DNA from 3 places in the Marinobacter sp. LV10R510-11A genome. Region 1 is predicted to be linked to each of the others. Evidence: riboswitches for the same ligand, from Rfam matches in the RefSeq annotation. Region 1 holds a riboswitch; each other region holds the start of a gene.
The links. A riboswitch is a leader RNA that binds a small molecule or an ion and turns the genes downstream of it on or off. The one in region 1 is predicted to bind thiamine pyrophosphate.
Positions count from the first base shown of each region.

Region 2: another riboswitch for thiamine pyrophosphate. It lies ahead of thiC (phosphomethylpyrimidine synthase ThiC); the one in region 1 lies ahead of CPH80_RS06375 (hypothetical protein).
Region 3: another riboswitch for thiamine pyrophosphate. It lies ahead of CPH80_RS04810 (sodium:solute symporter family transporter); the one in region 1 lies ahead of CPH80_RS06375 (hypothetical protein).

Region 1 is NZ_LT907980.1:1,330,850-1,337,069, reverse strand. Features, by position in the region: gene CPH80_RS06380 (NUDIX hydrolase) at 22-444, opposite strand; gene CPH80_RS06375 (hypothetical protein) at 441-1,349, opposite strand; TPP riboswitch at 1,382-1,493, opposite strand; gene CPH80_RS06370 (iron-sulfur cluster assembly protein) at 1,574-2,416, opposite strand; gene CPH80_RS21595 (hypothetical protein) at 2,420-2,557, opposite strand; gene CPH80_RS06365 (HesB/IscA family protein) at 2,629-2,982, opposite strand; gene sufD (Fe-S cluster assembly protein SufD) at 3,042-4,328, opposite strand; gene sufC (Fe-S cluster assembly ATPase SufC) at 4,342-5,118, opposite strand; gene sufB (Fe-S cluster assembly protein SufB) at 5,166-6,220, opposite strand, start outside.
Region 2 is NZ_LT907980.1:2,429,482-2,435,701, reverse strand. Features, by position in the region: gene CPH80_RS11615 (TolC family outer membrane protein) at 1-1,034, opposite strand, end outside; TPP riboswitch at 1,232-1,346, shown strand; partial or broken gene thiC (phosphomethylpyrimidine synthase ThiC) at 1,439-3,220, shown strand; gene CPH80_RS11605 (NUDIX domain-containing protein) at 3,283-3,897, shown strand; gene CPH80_RS11600 (DUF1249 domain-containing protein) at 3,900-4,385, shown strand; gene cpdA (3',5'-cyclic-AMP phosphodiesterase) at 4,429-5,235, shown strand; gene metE (5-methyltetrahydropteroyltriglutamate--homocysteine S-methyltransferase) at 5,229-6,220, opposite strand, start outside.
Region 3 is NZ_LT907980.1:1,012,033-1,018,252, forward strand. Features, by position in the region: gene CPH80_RS04805 (protein adenylyltransferase SelO) at 1-1,155, shown strand, start outside; TPP riboswitch at 1,194-1,295, shown strand; gene CPH80_RS04810 (sodium:solute symporter family transporter) at 1,285-2,655, shown strand; gene CPH80_RS04815 (malate:quinone oxidoreductase) at 2,767-4,230, shown strand; gene CPH80_RS04820 (hypothetical protein) at 4,390-4,743, shown strand; gene CPH80_RS04825 (APC family permease) at 4,755-6,113, shown strand; gene CPH80_RS04830 (hypothetical protein) at 6,144-6,220, shown strand, end outside.

The DNA of each region.
Region 1 (6,220 bases):
CTGCGACTGGCATGATTGATCTTACTTATACGCATCAACCGCTAACTCAACGACGACATCGACGTGCTCGCTGCACTGCACCCGTCCAACGAGAATGTCTGCAACGTCCCACCACCCCGCATCGCTTACATCGTCGGCAGCGGCAGGCTCGCCGGAGACATATTCACAGAGCACGGCTGCAAGCAGGAAGTGGAATGTGATCGCACCAGCGCCGTCACGCACAATGATATCCACGTTTGTGAGATAGTGGAGCGGCCGGGCGATCACGCCCGTCTCTTCGCGCAACTCACGCGCGGCCGCTTCCAGTGCTGTTTCGCCAAAGTCTACATGCCCGCCAGGGAACCCCCAAAGCCCGGCATCAGGTTCGTTACGTCGCCGGACGAGCAAAATGCGACCGTCGCTAACCACCACGGCAAGGGCTGCAAGACGAGGGGACGCGGTCACGATGAAACCTTCCTTCTGGTCGTGGCTTGGGCTCCGCCGAAGGCAGCAATAAGCGCACCTAAAATATAAATAGCCAAGACCTTCATAGTGGCGGTCGCGTAGCCTACACGACCTTCGACGAACTGAAGGACAAAGACGGCCAGCGGCCCCAAGGCAGTGATCGTGGCAAGGGTTCCGGTAGAGAGCATGGAAATCGCCTTTTGCATGGCAAATACCGGGAACGCGATAACTATGAGACCCACAAGGACCACCACGGCCAAGTTTTGTGTATCCACAGCTCCTTTGGCGTCGATCCCCAAGCCGATAGCGCAGAGTGAGAAAATTATATAGAGTGGAAATCGAAGTCCATACTGCGCAATCGGGGCGATCCCGAGCCGGTCAAGGCGGTGACCGTAGATCATCATCACCGCAAGACTGATAGCGGCGGTGGGGAGCCCGCCTCGCACAAACCCGGAGCGACCTAGTATGGTGATCGCCCAGAGATAAATCACACCTAATCCGATAACGGCCAGACCTATTTTTTCAATGCCGTTGTGTGGAGTTGTGGCCTCTGGGACGCCAAGACGAGAGGCGGCCACGATAGAAAGTGGAATCAGCCCGGAAAACACCATGAAAACTACCGCTGGTTCGATCATCTGGAGGGCGAAGAAATAGGCAATCCACACTATGGTCGTTGAGAAGCTCAGGCCGAGGAGGCTTCTCCGCTTCGACCAGGCGATGTTGAGTTGATCCGGTGTCCGCAATTGGGCCCAAGCGAGCGTGGCAGCAGAGGTTGTGCCAAAGACTAACGCTCCGATAACGAATGAGTCATGGGCCTGAAATATACCGCCGAAAAAGACCGCCTGAATGGCCTCCAGTCCGACAAAAAAGATGGCCCAGAAGAGCCCAATGCGCAGTCTACTCATGCGGTTCTCCTGACGCACCAGACTGACCGTGCTGTCGAGTATGATTCCGGCTTGCTACACTGGCATTACCCAGATCAGCTTGGAGGTTCCGGGAACATGCGTCCCCATCTCAGCTACGACGTTACGCAGCACCCTGTAATATTATAAGACCAACATTTCCATATAGAAAAAGCAAGGCGCAGTTGCCTTTATCTACCTCCGGCGAGCCATTATAAGAGCCTGGCTCAGATCAGCCCTAACTCCAGCCGCGCTTCCTCCTCCAGGTTGTCGTAGCTCCAGGGCGGATCAAACACCACATCCACCTTGCCGTCTTTGACATTCGGAACCTGCAATAGCTTGTCTTTCACGTCGCCGGCAATAATGGTGCCCATTCCACAACCCGCCGACGTCAGGGTCATTTCAACAAATACAAAATGCTTGTCCTGGTCAATATCCAGTTTATAGATGAGACCCAGACCGACGACATTCACCGGAATTTCCGGGTCATAGACCAGTCGCATCGCATCCCAGCATTGCTGATCACTGATTTGCCCATCCTCAGGGGGTTCGAACACGATGGCGTCTGACTGAAAGCCCAGCTTCTGGGTGACTTCTGGGGACAGTCGATACAGATTGCCCTGGTAGTTAACGGTGTAGCTGCCGCCGAGCGCCTGGGTTATCGAGACAGACGCTCCCTGCGTAAGCGTGACAGACTCACCGGAGGGCACCTTTAGGGCACTGCAGTCTTCTGACAAAACGAATGTTTTGGGCGGTTTTGCCGGTTTTTTCGAGTTCGGTGCCTTGATCGTTGGGGTCTGAAGACCATCCTCTTCATCAAGGCCGATCTGCATGTCCTGGAGATAGGGCACGCTTGCCGCTTCGAAATAGAGGATCAGGTCACCAAACTCTTTTCTGACATCCTTGGCTGACTCTTCGCCGGGCGGGCAGAAGGCCAGGCAGGTCTGGGCATTCTGAGTGCCACCCTTCTCCATATAAACACGCACCGTCATTCCAGGCACTTCCTGCTTTGCAAGCAAGGACATCAGGAAATCATTGGCTTCTGGTGTTATTTCAGCATTAATGTTCACGAGCTATACCCCCCATGTTCTGCGTTTTTCACGACTGCGCTTGAGCTGGTTGGTTTTACACTCTTTGCTTACAAGATCCAGCCAACTCAAGTGCTGATCCCAGCTCTCGTCTTTAATATGCTCGGGCTTGTCGCAAGTCATCGTTACCTCCTTAGGCACTGTGAAAATGAGGGAAGCTCTTGCATGCCTTATCCGGCCTCGTTTGATGTCGATCAGGAAACGGTGAAGCTTTCGCCGCAACCGCATTCAGCAGTGGCATTGGGATTGCGGAACTGGAACACGGAGTTCACGCCTTCCGTCACAAAATCGATCTCGATACCGTTGACCAGCGCCATGTGCTCTTCTCTGACATAAACATCCACACCGTCGATGTGGAAGATCTTGTCATCCGCTGCGGCATCTTCGACCCATTGGGTTTCATATTTGAACCCGGAGCAACCGCTCTTCCGAATGGCCAGGCGGATGCCTTTGGCTTCCGGTTGCTTGTCTACTTGTTTACGCACATGTGTGACCGCACTTGGCGTCATGGTGACGGCAACGGTTGGTGTGAATACTTCGGCTGTCATGGTTCTACCTCCATCAGGCAAAAAGACGCTGGATTTTCTGCAGGGCAGTGAATAACTGCTCAGGCCTCTTGAAACGTTTGATTGAAAAAGTCATTCAGCCGAAGCTGCACTGCTTCGCGAACCGCCTCAACGGGAATCTGTTCAACCAGTTCGTTGATAAACGCGATGGTCAGCAGCGTGTTGGCTTCGCGACGACCGATGCCACGGGAAACCAGATAGAACAACGAGGTTTTATCAAGCTGGCCAATAGTGGCACCGTGGGCGCATTTTACGTCGTCGGCGTAGATTTCCAGCTCAGGCTTGGTGTCGATCTCCGCGCCGGTTGAGAGCAACAGGTTCTTGTTGTTCATATTAGCGTTGGATTTCTGGGCACCCTGATGAATATGGATGCGCCCATTGAAAATCGCATGAGACTGGTCGGCAGCGATGTTGCGATAGGTCTCTTCACTGTCGCAATGGGCTGCTATGTGCTCGATTGACGTATGGTTGTCGTAGTGCTGATTGCCCTGAGTGACCACCACACCATTCAATTTGCACTCGGCGCCTTCGCCTTCGAGACGTACCTGCAAATCGTGCCGACGCAGCGGGCCGCCAAAGCCGACGCAGTGGTTTTCAAAACGCGAGCTGGCCGCCTGGCGAACACCCGTTGCACCGATGTGCTGAACGCTTTCGCCTTCCAGGGTCAGCCTCACGCCGGTTATCTGGGCACCTTCCGCCAGCACAAATTCGGTGACCGTGTTGACCATCACCGGCTCACTGCCGGTAGACATGTACTCTTCTACCAGAGTCATCTGGCTGTGCCTTGCCGCATCGACATAAATACGCGGATAGGCAGAACCTGCCGCCGAAGCGTTGACTTCGTGGATGATGAACAGCGGCTGGTCGAGCACGGCTTCCTTGTCCAGCTGGATAAACAGGCCATCTTCAAACCGGGCGGAGTTCAGCCGGGCCATCTGCACGGCCTGGCTGTCCAGTGTGTTGTCCAGGCGCTCTGCCAGCGCAGCAGCGCTTTGGTCGTCAAGGTCGCAGAAGCGCTGAATACGAATGCCGTTAAGATCCGGAAAGTCGCTGGCTTCCGGCACCATGACGCCGTTGCGAAAAACCACGCGGTAGCCAGGCATCAACAAGCTGGAGCCTTCCTTGCCAAGGAATGGCAGGGAAACGGCAAGCTCATCCGACAGCTTCAGGTGGCGGCTGGAATACTTCCAGTTCTCGGTTTTACGGGTCGGCAATGGCATATCCACCAGAGCCGTGCCCCTTTGTTTGCGCAATTCGAGCAAAGGCCCGGGCAGATAGCGGCCGGCCGGCTCAAGAAAGGCGCGGGAAAGCGTTGGTGCTGACTTCATTCGATGGCCTCCGTTAACCGGCTGGGGAGCTGGCTGTGGCTTCTTTGTCTTTCACGTTGAGCCAGCCATAACCGCGCTCTTCAAGCTCATGGGCCAGCTCGCGACCGCCGGATTTGACGATTTTGCCACCGGCCAGAACGTGAACATAGTCCGGCACAATGTGGTTCAGCAGGCGCTGGTAGTGAGTCACCATCAAGATGGCTCGATCTTTAGCGCGCAGTGCGTTAACACCGTCCGAAACCACGTGCAGCGCATCGATGTCCAGCCCGGAATCGGTTTCGTCCAGAATGGCCAGCTTGGGTTGAAGCAGCAGCGCCTGCAAAATCTCGTTGCGCTTCTTCTCGCCACCGGAGAAGCCCTCGTTTACGCCGCGCTTAAGGAAGGCCGGGTCCAGATCGACTTGCATGGACACTTCCCTCGCATGCTTCATAAACTCAGCCGCGTTCATCTCCGGCTCGCCACGGTGGCCGCGCATGGAATTGACGGCGGTACGCAGGAACTGCAGGTTGCTGACGCCTGGAATCTCTACCGGGTACTGAAACGCCAGGAAAACGCCTTCACGGGCCCGTTCTTCGGTTTTTAGGTCCAGCAGGTTTTCACCGTTGAACGTGACTTCACCCTCGGTGACTTCAAAGGTTTCACTGCCTGCCAGCACCTGTGACAGGGTGCTTTTACCTGAGCCATTGGGGCCCATAATGGCGTGGATTTCCCCGGCCTTGATTTCCAGGTTGATGCCCTTGAGGATTTCTTCGCCCCCAACGGAGGCGTGTAGGTTTTTGATGTTCAGCATGTATTGGCTTCTCTCTTTTCTGAAATCTGTCATCTGAAATTCTGTATTTAACCGACCGAGCCTTCCAGGCTCACCTCAAGCAATTTGCCAGCTTCAACGGCAAACTCCATCGGCAGTTCCTTGAACACTTCTTTACAGAAGCCGTTCACAATCATGGAAACGGCCTGTTCAGGGTCGATGCCGCGCTGGCGACACAGGAACATTTGTTCGTCGCTGACCTTGGAGGTCGTGGCTTCGTGCTCGACAATGCCCGATTTATTTTTGCTCTCGATGTACGGAAAGGTATGCGCACCGCAGCGGTCGCCAATCAGCAGCGAATCGCACTGGGTGAAGTTGCGTGCGCCCTCTGCGCCGGGGCTAAACTTCACCAGGCCACGATAGACGTTGGAGCTTTTACCGACGGAAATCCCTTTGGCGATGATGGTGCTGGACGTGTTTTTGCCCAGGTGGATCATCTTGGTGCCAGTGTCGGCCTGCTGGTAATTGTTGGTCAGCGCCACGGAGTAGAATTCGCCAACGCTGTTATCGCCCCGAAGGACGCAGCTGGGATACTTCCAGGTAACGGCAGAGCCGGTTTCGACCTGAGTCCAGGAAATCTTGGAGTTTTTGCCGATGGCAGCGCCACGTTTGGTGACGAAGTTGAAGATGCCGCCCTTGCCGTTTTCATCGCCCGGATACCAGTTCTGGACGGTGGAGTACTTGATCTGGGCGTCGTCCAGGGCCACCAGTTCGACCACCGCTGCGTGGAGCTGATTTTCGTCCCGCACAGGAGCGGTGCAGCCTTCCAGATAGCTGACGTAGCTGCTGTCTTCGGCGATGATCAGGGTGCGTTCGAACTGCCCAGTGTTGGCTGCGTTGATGCGGAAATACGTGGACAGCTCCATGGGGCAACGCACGCCTTTTGGTATGTACACGAAGGTGCCGTCGGAGAAGACCGCAGAGTTCAGGCCTGCAAAGAAGTTGTCACCCGCCGGAACCACAGAGCCCAGATATTTTCTGACCAGCTCCGGGTGCTCCTGAATGGCCTCGGACATGGAGCAGAAAATCACGCCCGCTTTGGCGAGTGGTTCTTTGAACGTTGTCGCGATTGAAACTGAGTCAA
Region 2 (6,220 bases), 1.1 Mb from region 1:
ACCCGCACGTCGCGGCGTACGGTATTCAGAGACTGTTCGGCCACGGTAACCAGAGAGCGCTGCTGGCGCACACCGGCCTGGGTTCCGCCGCCGGAATACAGTGGAATATTGAGGCTGAGGCCGATAATAGCCTGGGTGCTGACGCCGTCACGCTGGGCGCTGGCGCTGGGTGGAGCGGACTGCTCAATCCCGTCGACATCGGATTTGCCGTAAGAGGCATTCAGGTCCAGAGTCGGATAGTGGCCGGCCTTAGCTTGTTTCAGGCCGGCTTCGCTGGCATTCAGGTCATACAGAGCTGACTGAATTGACCAGTTCTGCTCAAGAGCGGTCATCTCCCAGGCGGTCGGATCCATTGGGTCGGGCCGTCCCAGAGGGAAGTTCTGGCGCAGGTTCTCCAGGTCCTCCGAGTATTCGCCTGTTAGCCGGGCCAGCCGCTCCCGGGCAATGTTCGTCTGGTTTTCTGCGGCAATCCGCAGGCTTCTGCTGTCGTCGTAGCTGGCGCGTGCTTCGTACACCGCAGTGATAGCGATCAGGCCCACATCAAAACGCTCCTGGGCCTGCTCGTATTGGCGCTGGATCGCTGCTTCGGTTGCCTGGGCGGTCGTTACCGTATCCTGAGCCCGCAAAACGTTAAAATAAGCGGTTGCGACATCTACAATCAGTTGCTGCTGTGCCAGATTGTATTGCGCACGCGCAGAATCTGTCTGAAACTGGCTGGCGTCATAGCGAAACCATGCGTCGGCACGGAACAGCGGCTGGGTCAGCTGCACACCGTAATTCAGTTCCCGATAGCTGTTGTCCTGTATGGGGCTGTCTGAATCAATATGACGGGCTTCGCCATAGGCGCCAATCTGCGGCAACAGAGCACTCTGGCTTACATCGCTGGCTGCCTGCTGAGATTCAAACCTTGCCTGTGCTGCGGCAATGCCAGAGTCGTAGGAGAGTGCTTTCTCATAGGTCTCTACCAGATCCAGGGAAAGGGCGGGTTGTGCCGCCAAGAGGCCAACAAGTCCGGAAAGCAATCGTTTCTTCATTGTTACTCCTGAATACATGTGCACCCACCCGGGGCGCTTGAAAGAAATGCCGGATCGCCCCAGATTACATGAAAGCGACATCCGTGGTGGCATGGATACATCAAGCCGGCCTAAACTGGCGGCTATTATGGACAATAATCGTCCCCAGCTCTACACTTGCAAATAGCACTCAGTTTGAGGGCTATGCATTATAGACTCGCGTCTTGACGGGGTGCTGGCTGCCAGACTTTTTGGCAACCGGCTGAGATTGCAACGCAGAACCCGCGACCTGATCCGGATAATACCGGCGTAGGGATTGAGACCAGACCATCGAAGAGCCAGCGTTGCCTTTAAAATAAAGGTAAAGCTGCTCTCTCCGTCATGCGCGACCCGAATATCGTCACAAAAAATTCCGGGAGCAAATGATGACAGATCTGCCAACTTACCTCAGTGATTCCGCCCGCGTAGATTCCGCCGCGATACAACCGTTGCCAGGGTCGCGCAAAATATACGTACAGGGTAGCCGTTCCGACCTGCGTGTGCCTATGCGGGAAATCACAGTGCAGGATACACCTACCGAACTGGGCGGCGAGAAAAACCCGCCCGTAATGGTGTACGACACCTCAGGCATTTACATGGACCCAGATGCCACCATCGACTTGCGTAAAGGGCTACCCGCCATTCGTGCCGCTTGGATAGCCGAGCGTGAAGACACCGCCACCTTGCCCGGTTACACATCGGAGTTCACCCGTCGCCGCATGAAGGATCCGCTGCTTGATCCACTGAGATTTATGGATGAACGCAAGCCACTGCGTGCTAAAGCGGATAAAAACGTAAGTCAGATGCACTACGCACGCCAGGGCATTATTACCCCAGAAATGGAATACATCGCGATACGCGAAAATATGAAATTGCAGGAAGCCCGTGAGACAGGGCTAATGAAAGACCAGCACCCGGGCCAGTCGTTCGGTGCCAGCCTACCGCCAGAAATCACCCCGGAGTTTGTGCGTGATGAGGTAGCTCGGGGCAGGGCAATTATCCCCGCCAACATTAACCACCCGGAATCCGAACCGATGATTATCGGCCGCAATTTTCTGGTGAAAATAAACGGCAACATCGGCAACTCCGCTGTTACCTCCTCCATTGAAGAGGAAGTAGAAAAACTCACCTGGGGCATTCGCTGGGGCTCCGACACCATCATGGACCTGTCCACTGGCAAGAACATTCACGAAACCCGGGAATGGCTCATCCGCAACTCACCGGTGCCCATCGGCACCGTACCCATTTACCAGGCGCTGGAAAAAGTAGGCGGCGTTGCCGAAGACCTGAATTGGGACATCTTCCGGGACACCCTGATAGAACAAGCAGAGCAAGGCGTGGACTACTTCACCATTCACGCAGGCGTACGCTTGCACCACGTACCCATGACCGCCAAGCGCACCACAGGCATCGTCTCCCGTGGCGGCTCCATCATGGCAAAGTGGTGTTTGGCTCATCATCAAGAAAGCTTCCTTTACGAGCACTTCGAAGACATCTGCGAAATCATGAAAGCCTACGATGTCTCCTTCAGCCTAGGCGACGGGCTGCGCCCCGGCTCCATAGCCGACGCCAACGACGCCGCCCAATTCGGCGAACTGGAAACCCTAGGCGAGCTCACCAAAATTGCCTGGAAACACGACGTGCAGGTGATGATAGAAGGCCCCGGTCACGTGCCCATGCACCTGATTAAAGAGAACATGGACAAACAGCTGGAATGCTGCGACGAAGCGCCGTTTTACACTCTTGGGCCGCTGGTCACCGACATAGCCCCGGGCTACGACCACATAACCTCCGGCATTGGCGCCGCCATGATCGGCTGGTACGGCTGCGCTATGCTCTGCTACGTAACCCCCAAAGAACACCTGGGCCTACCTAACAAAGACGACGTAAAAACCGGCATCATCACCTACAAAATTGCCGCCCATGCAGCCGACCTCGCCAAAGGACACCCAGGCGCCCAGATACGCGATAACGCACTCTCCAAGGCTCGATTCGAATTCCGCTGGGAAGACCAGTTCAACCTCGGCCTGGATCCAGACACAGCCCGCGCCTACCACGACGAAACCCTGCCCAAGGACTCCGCCAAAGTGGCGCACTTTTGCTCCATGTGCGGGCCGAAATTCTGCTCCATGAAAATCTCCCACGAAGTCCGCGAATACGCGAAGGAGCGCTTGCAATAAATGTCCTCAAGCGGCTATCGTTCAAAATCGATTCCACCGCAGGGTAAACCATGACCGAGCCGTTCCAATTTAAAGCCAGCGACGTCAACATAGAAAAGCGTGAAACCGTCTTTCAAGGCTTCTTCCGCATGGACAAGCTCTGGCTGACACACCCGCGCTTCGATGGCCGGAACATGCCCCAGTTTACCCGCGAACTCTTCATCCGCGGCGACGCCACCTGCGTACTCCCTTACGACCCAGATCGCGACGAACTCGTCCTGCTTGAACAATTCCGCCTGGGCGCACTCGGGCGCGACCAATCACCCTGGTTGCTAGAACTCGTAGCCGGCATGAACGAAGAAGGCGAAACCAACGAAGACGTCGCCCAGAGAGAAGGCCAGGAAGAGGCCGGGCTTAGCTTCAGCACACTTGAAAAAATATGCAATTACCTGGTTTCGCCAGGTGGCACCACCGAAATGATTCACCTCTACTATGGTCGTGTAAGTACCGAATCCTCAGGTGGCCTCTACGGCCTCGAACACGAGCACGAAGACATACGAGCCCACGTGGTTTCGGCCGATGAAGCCATAGCCATGATCAGCGACGGCCGCATCAACAACGCAGCGGCCATCATCGCCATTCAGTGGTTACAGCTTAACCGGCCCAGATTGCGGGCGGGGAGGTAGTTATGGGTGAGTGGACAATGAAACCCAAACGCTATGTGCCGGATCTGCGTCAACTGGGGGCCCTGTGTGAGGGCAACTATCAGCGCCTTTTCAGATTGCGCCAGCTAAGAGTTGAAGGGCGCCCCGTGTGCGACATTGAACTGCACCGGGAAAGCGAATATCTGGGCCGAGTCCGAATGCAGGTGCTGCAAACCGCGCGGTATACCGAAACCCTCTTGCTCGAGCAGATCCATAATAGCGGTCGCTGGCTCAACAACCCACGGATGACCGTGCGGGTGTACCACGATGCCATGATGGCAGAGGTCATCAGCTGCTACCGGGATACGCAAATTGCGGCCGTTAACGATTACCCTAACCGCTTTATGCACCACCCGGATGAAAAAGTTCAGGTCAACGGATTTCTCGTCGACTGGCTTGAGTACTGCCTGAAGTTTGGCCACCTGCCGCTTGAGCATGCGGTCTGGAGTGCCGGCGAGGGCGTAGACTGAACTCTACCCATCAAACGATGGACTGCGAGCAGATCAAAGCATTATGACCTCAAAGCAAACCACCCGGCCGCTTCGGGTACTGCAACTAACAGATCCGCACCTTATGGCCAGTGCTGATGGCGCGTTGCTCGGCGTAAATACCCGTGACAGCCTCGATGCCGTTATTAAGGAGGTGCTCAAGTCCCATGGGCAACCGGATCTGATTCTTGCCACCGGCGATCTGGCCCAAGACGGCTCAGAAGAAGCCTATCGCGTTTTGGGTGACCGTCTTGAAGCCTTTAGCGGCGATTGCGCATGGATTGCGGGGAACCATGATCACGTGGCGCGCCTGACCAACGTTGCAGAAAGCTATGATGCAGCGCATCGGCACATTATTCAGGGTGGCTGGCAATTTATTCTTTTGGATTCTTCGGTGCCTGGGAAGGTATATGGTGAGCTTGCGGAGTCCGAGCTGGATTTTCTGGCAGGAATGCTGGAGGAGCATTCGGATTTGCCTGCGCTCGTCACGCTGCACCATCACCCGGTTGATATAAGTGCGAACTGGATGAGAGATATTGGCTTAAGGAATCGGGAAGAATTTTGGCAAGTGATTGATCGTTTTCCGCAGGTAAAAGTGGTGCTGTGGGGGCACATTCACCAGACCCATGAGCGGCAGAGAAATGGCGTGCAACTGCTGGCAACGCCGTCCACCTGTATTCAGTTTGCCTCCGGCTCGCGCAAATTCTCTGTGGAAGATTTGGCCCCGGGTTACCGCTGGTTTGAACTCCAGGCCTCCGGCAACTTCACCACTGAAGTGTGCCGGGCCCTGGATTTCCAGTTTGAACTCGATCAAAACAGCTCTGGTTACTGAGCTGCTTCTGCGAGCTCTACACCTGCAGTTTTGCTCTTCGGGTTTTGCGCCCGCAGCTCTTTAGCGGCAGAAACCATCGCTTCGAGTGCCGGAATCACTTCTTCCCAACGACGGGTTTTCAGGCCGCAATCTGGGTTTACCCACAAACGCTCCGCCGGAATCCGCTCCGCTGCTTTTTTCATTAAGTCAGTCACCTGTTCCGCTTGTGGAATGTTTGGTGAGTGGATGTCATAGACGCCAGGGCCGATATCGTTGGGATACTCAAAGCCCTTGAACGCGTCCAGCAGCTCCATGGCCGAGCGGGATGTTTCAATGGTAATTACATCCGCATCCATACGGGCGATGGCGGCAATGATGTCGTTGAATTCCGAATAACACATGTGCGTATGAATCTGGGTGTCATCCTCTACGCCGTTGGCGCTGATGCGGAAGGCTTCGATGGCCCATTCCAGATAGGTGTTCCAGTCTGACTGGCGCAGTGGCAGGCCTTCGCGTAATGCTGCCTCATCAATCTGAATGATGCCCACGTCGGCTTTCTCAAGATCTTGCACTTCTTCACGTACCGCCAGTGCCAACTGCAGGCAAGTATCTCGGCGCGGTTGATCGTCACGTACGAACGACCAGTTCAGGATGGTAACAGGCCCGGTCAGCATGCCTTTCAAAGGCTTGTCCGTCAGCGACTGGGCGTACTTGATCCAGTCTACGGTCATGGCGTTCGGGCGGGTGATATCGCCAAACAGGATGGGTGGCTTCACGCACCGTGAGCCATAGGACTGCACCCAGCCGAAGCGACTGAATACATAACCTTCCAGTTGCTCGCCAAAATACTCCACCATGTCGTTGCGTTCGGCTTCGCCGTGCACCAGCACGTCCAGGCCAAGGGCTTCCTGCTGTTCTACGCAGTAGGCAATTTCCTCGTGAATGCGCGCAGTGTAATCCTGCTGGTTCAGGTTGCCCTGGCGGAACTCTTTACGAACCTGGCGGA
Region 3 (6,220 bases), 320 kb from region 1:
ATGCACGCACTCGGGGTGCCAACGTCACGTTCCCTAAGCTTGTACGTCTCGAAAACGGAGAAGGTCAGGCGGCCGTGGTACTCACAGGGCTCACATTCGAAGGATCCAGACATACTTATATCTGAGCCAGTCGCCATCTCAACGCGCGTCGCACCGTCGTTCCTTCGGGTTGGCCAACTTGAGCTCTTCAGTCGTCGCGCCCGCAAGAAGGAACACCCGCACGCGATGGAGGAGCTCGAGAAGATTGTGTTACACTTGATCGATCGTGAGTACGCAGACGCAATCGACCAGACACTAGCCACCGCCGAAAAAGTGGTGTTGCTTGCCCGCGAGTTCCTCGGCCGACTCACGTCGCTTGTGGCGAACTGGATCCGCGTTGGCTACTGCCAAGGCAACTTCAACAGCGACAACTGTGCCGCCGGCGGCTTCACACTCGACTACGGGCCATTCGGATTTTGCGATGTGTTTGATCCGCATTACCAGCCATGGACCGGTGGCGGACATCATTTCGCGTTCCTGAATCAACCAGAGGCAGCAAAGCGCAACTTCCACATGTTTTGTTCAGCGCTGCGGCCGTTGCTGACGTCGCATCAGGATTGCTTGCAACAGCTCGACGAGATTCAAAGTGATTTTCCAAAGGTGATGCAAACGCAAATGGAGAAGATGTGGGCTGCCAAACTTGGGCTTGATGCTTTTCACCCGGCGCTGTTCAGCGAGCTCGCAACGCTGATGGAGCAAACGTCTGTTGATTACACCATTTTCTTCCGCGAGCTCTCGAGGGTGCCTGACGATATTGGCTTACTCAAAACGAGCTTCTACGAGGGCTCGACGTACGATACAGACCCAGAAGGCATGGACAAGCGCTGGTCTGAGTGGCTCACAAAATGGAAATCGCTCACTCGACCGCGCTCTCGTGAGGAGCTTTCTCGACAGATGAAGCTCGTCAATCCAAAATACAGTTTGCGGGAGTGGTTTGTTGTGCCTGCGTATCAACAGGCGGCTGGGGGGAACTATTCTTTAATTCGAGAGCTGCAGGAAGTCATGACGCAGCCATACGCCGAGCAATCGAAGACCGTGGAGGAGCAGTACTATAGGCTGAAGCCGTCGGAGTTCTTTGAGGTCGGTGGATCGTCGCATTATAGCTGCTCGTCGTGATACGCGCGCTAATAGCGCCCGCACCAGAACAATCCCATTTACGTCGCCAGGGGAGTCCTGCCCACAGCAGGACTGAGAATGCTAAACCCTGGAACCTGATCCGGTTAATACCGGCGGAGGAAGTGCGACATGTTAGTACCTGCTTCTCTGGCGCTTTCAGGCGCCCTCATTCTGTTTGCCTGGCTGGGTCTGCGAGCCCGTTTAGCTGACGGCGGTCTTGATGACTATATCACCGCCCGTAACAGCCAGGGTGCCCAGGCCATTGGCCTGTCTTTTTGTGCCTCGGGCATGGGCGCCTGGATTCTGTTTGCGCCACCGGAAGTTGGCGCTCTGGTCGGGCCAGTCGCACTTGCAGGTTATGCTGTCGGTGCTGCGCTGCCGTTTATTGTATTCGCCTTCTGTGGCCCCGCGATTCGTCGATACTTGCCAGAAGGGCGCAGCATTGGCGAGTTTGCCCAGGCCTGTTACGGCAACGGCGTACGCCGCTGGGTAACGACTATCTCCGTACTCTACATGCTGTGTTTCCTGACTGCGGAACTGACCGCAATCGGTGCCATCACCAATCTGTTGTCCGAGCTTGACGGTAGTATCGCTATTGTCGCTGTCGCCGTGACCACGCTGATCTACACCGCATGGGGCGGTCTGCGGGCCAGTCTTGAAACCGACCGCTGGCAGGCATTGCTGTTGCTGGCGCTGCTAATCGTCGTAGCCGTCGTGGCCTTGCCGCAACTGCCGAATGCACTCGATACGGCCAAACTGCCCGATATTCCGTTGTCCGCCTCACTGAGCGTTGCGCTGACGCTGGTGATTGCCGTAACCGCCGCTAATTTATTCCATCAGGGCTACTGGCAAAGACTCTGGGCAGCCGAGGATGATGGCGCGCTGGGCCGGGGGGCCATTCTGGGTGGCGGTATTACCGTACTGGTAGTTGGGCTGGTTGGCGCACTGGGTATTGCGGCATCACTGAGCCTGGACGATATCGGCACTCCGCCGATCCCGTTCTTTGCCTTGCTGACACAGGCACCGGCCTGGCTCGGGATTGTCGCGCTGGTACTGGCGCTCTGTCTGGTAGCGTCGTCGGTGGATACCCTCCAGAACGCTCTGGCTTCAATGGCCGTTACAGAAAAGAAGGGCCTTTCACTGACATCCGCCCGCTGGATTACCTGCTTGTTGATGGTTCCGGTCGTGCTGGTTGCCTTGCAGGGTTACTCGGTGCTCCGGCTATTCCTGATCGCGGACCTGTTGTGCGCAACCTCGGTTATTCCGGTATTTCTGGGGCTCTGGTCGCGGATGACAACATCGGCCGCCGTTGCCGGTGCGATGGCAGGAATTGTGGGCGCGGTGCTGCCCGGTGCCGTGAGCACTGGCAGCGTAATGGCCGGTTTTGAAGCCGCCAGCTTCCCCGGCGGCATTCCCACACTGGTGCCTTTCCTGGGGGCGTTATGCGCCTCCGCTGTTGTCAGCGTCGCAGTGGCTTTGATGACACCAAGGAGCTGCTGACCTGATTGACCGTTCCTTCCCGCCCTATGTGGGCGTAGTCTATGAGTGCAAATATGGTGACACTGCCATTTTGACGAATGTCTAAAAACTTGACGCGAGCGAGTAGACTTTATGAACGTAGTCATTATAGGCGCGGGGATTATGGGAACCACTTTTGCCACCTTGGCAAAAGAGATAGCACCGGATCTGGATATCACCATTTTAGAGAGACTGGACAGTGCCGGCGGAGGAAACTCCTCTCCATTCTGGAACGCCGGTACGGGACATGAAGCTAACTGTGAGCTTAATTATACTCCAGTGGATGGAGAGGCCATTTCGATTGAAAAAGCTTATAAGATTCATGCCCAGTTCAATGTTGCCAAGCAGTTTTGGGCATATTTGATCGAAAAAGGGGCCATCAAAGACCCTAAAACGTTTATTAATCAAACCAAGCATTGCACCATTGTTTCCGAATCCGCTATTGAAGAACTGCGATTACGGTTCAAGGAAATGTCGGCTCATCATTTTTTTGAGCACATGCGGTACTCCGAAGACTTTGATGAAATCAAGAGCTGGATTCCTTACACCATGGACGAGCGCCCACGCCATGAAAAAATGGCGGCTACCGTCATTGAGACAGGTACGGATGTTAATTTTGGTGCGTTAACGGAGCAAATGGCGGCCCACGCAATGCAGGACTTGGGTGTAAAGTTTGAGTATGGCACCCACGTTAAGCGCGTGCACAGGAGCCCGACCGAGCGGTGGGTTATCGAGGCTGAATGCAAAGGGAAACCGGTTCAGTACAAAGCGGATGTGCTTTTTGTCGGTGCCGGTGGGGGCGCATTTCCCCTTCTGAAAAAAAGCCACTTGCCGTTTCGAAACCGCTTCACCGGCTTTCCTGTGGGTGGGCGCTTTCTTCGGGCGCCGATCAGTGAAGAGCAGGCCGGGTATTACCAGGCTAAAACCTATGGCAAAGCGAAAGTGGGCGCGCCTCCCATGTCCGTGCCGCATCTGGATTTGCGGGTGGTTGACGGTAAGCATTACTTATTGTTTGGTCCTTTCGCCTCATTCAAACCTCTGCTTGAGAGAGGCCGTGGGTTTTTTGATTACCTCAGATCCATTCGGCCGCACGACATCCCGGGTTTGCTGAATGTAGCCTTAGAGAATTTCCCCTTGGTTAAATATCTGGTTTCAGAGACGTTCAAAGGCGAAAAGAGCATGTTCGAGGAGCTTGATAGCTTTGCTCCGGGCTTGAGTAAACGATTTGACTGGAAACCGATTCAAGCCGGCCAGCGAGTGCAAATCATCAAAGACCGTGGTTTGCAGATGGGCACAGAAATCATTGTGTCCAAGGACAAAACTTACGGGACCTTACTGGGGGCATCGCCCGGGGCGTCGGTTTCGCCTGAGGTTATGTTGCGCTGTCTGGAACAATTGATACCGTCTATCTTTTATAAAGAGGAAGCTAAGAAAAAGAAGAATGAGATTTTTCCTGAGGATGATCTGGATACATTGATCAGTAATCCTGATCGTTACCGGGAGATTCGCGATGCAGCTAACAAGCAGTTGGGGATAACTCAGACCAAGGCGCAATGAGTTCGACCTTCACTGCCAATAGTCCTGACCCGCAGGCGCAATTTATGATTCATATCAAATAGCCATTTAAAAACCGGCGTTGCTCACCGATTTTCAGTATCAGTTCAGGTTGAGATGTTGTGATAGGGGCATTGCAAATTGGCTAAGAGGTGCAAAGCCATGATCCATGCTCATAAAGCAACAAACCAGGCGCAATTTCTGCTTCGACGTAAACTGACTGTTGACGGAATGATCGACAGCCAGTGGGAGGACTTGATTCAGGAGCTGAACCATCATCCGTGCGTTGATTTTGCCGAGCGCAAATCGAAAAATCGGTTGATTGCCACTTTTGACGCCACCCATTGGTCTACCGACGCTCTGATTGAGCTTGTTGGGGCGAATGGCGGTCATTTGGAAGGCGGCTGGTGGGAGCGTCAAAAACTGGCGCGGTACCGATTCGGTGATGAAAACATTCGGGCCAACGCCAACCTTGATCCCTTCTGCTGTTCAAAAATTCCACCGATGAAAAAGTAACGGGAGGCTACATGGGAGTTAGCAAGGAGCAGGATAGGAAGTCCCGCTACAAAGAGGGCAGTTTGACGTTATCCGGCACAGTTATGCTGGGCACCGGCGTCATGATCGGCGCCGGCATCTTTGCGCTTACCGGGCAGATGGCCGAAATGACAGGAGCGCTGTTCCCGCTGGCGTTTCTGGCTGCGGCGGTGATCGTTTCCTTTAGTTCGTATTCCTACATCAAAATCTCCAATGCTTATCCGTCAGCCGGCGGTATTGGCATGTACCTGCATAAAGCTTACGGCGATCGCTTACCCACAGCCTTCCACGCCCTGCTCATGTATTTCTCGATGGTGATCGCCCAGAGCTTTCTGGCTCGTACCTTCGGCTCCTACACCATGCAGCTGTTCGGCGGCGATGATAGTGGGCTTATGGTGCCCATTCTCGGGGTGTCACTCATTTTGGTAGCGTTTGTGATCAACCTGTTGGGCAACCGGATGGTTCAGGGGGTGGCGTCCTTCATTGGTGTGTTAAAGATCGGCGGCATTCTGATTATTGGACTGGTCGGTGTCTGGTTGGCCGACAGCCTTGCCGTCGACTTTTCCAATACGGGAGAGGCCGGTGCCGTTGGCAATTTCCTGGGCGCAACGGCGTTGGGCATACTGGCGTTTAAGGGTTTTACCACGATTACAAACAGCGGCTCCGAAGTTAAAGACCCGCATCGCAATGTTGGCCGCGCCATCGTGATTTCAATTGCCGCCTGCGTGGTAATTTACACCTTGGTTGGTTTCGCCGTTTCAAGCAATCTTTCCCTCGCCGAAATTATTGAGAGCCGGGATTACTCCTTGGCGGCCGCCGCACGCCCGGCGCTGGGCGAGTATGGTGTGTGGTTCACGGTAGCCATTGCCATGATGGCAACGGCGGGTGGCATTCTTGCCAGCATATTTGCGGTGTCTCGCATGTTGGCCATGCTGACCGAAATGAAACTGGTCCCCCACAGCCACTTCGGCATGTCCGGAAGCATTCAGAAACACACACTTGTCTACACGGTGGTGCTGGGCCTGATTCTAACCGCCTTTTTCGATCTTTCACGGATTGCAGCGCTCGGGATTATCTTCTATCTGATTATGGATATCGCCATTCATTGGGGGGTGTTGCGTTACCTGCGTGAGGATGTGAAGGCGACGATATGGGTGCCATCTGTGGCGATCGTTCTGGATCTGATGGTGCTGGGTGGTTTTGTCTGGGTAAAGCTGAGTTCAGATCCCTTCGTGCTTGGTGTAGCAATTGCCACCATGATCGTGATCGCGATTGGCGAACAGATTTTTTTGAAATCTTCAGCAAGAAAAAAAGCGATGGACGATGAAGATTCTCACGCGCATCACCATTAATATCTTCAAAAAAAGGGAAAGGGCAATCTCATGATGGACGAGAACATGTTTGGGAACACCATGTGGGCCGGGCATTGGCTGTGGATGCTGGTGATTGCGATTGTAGT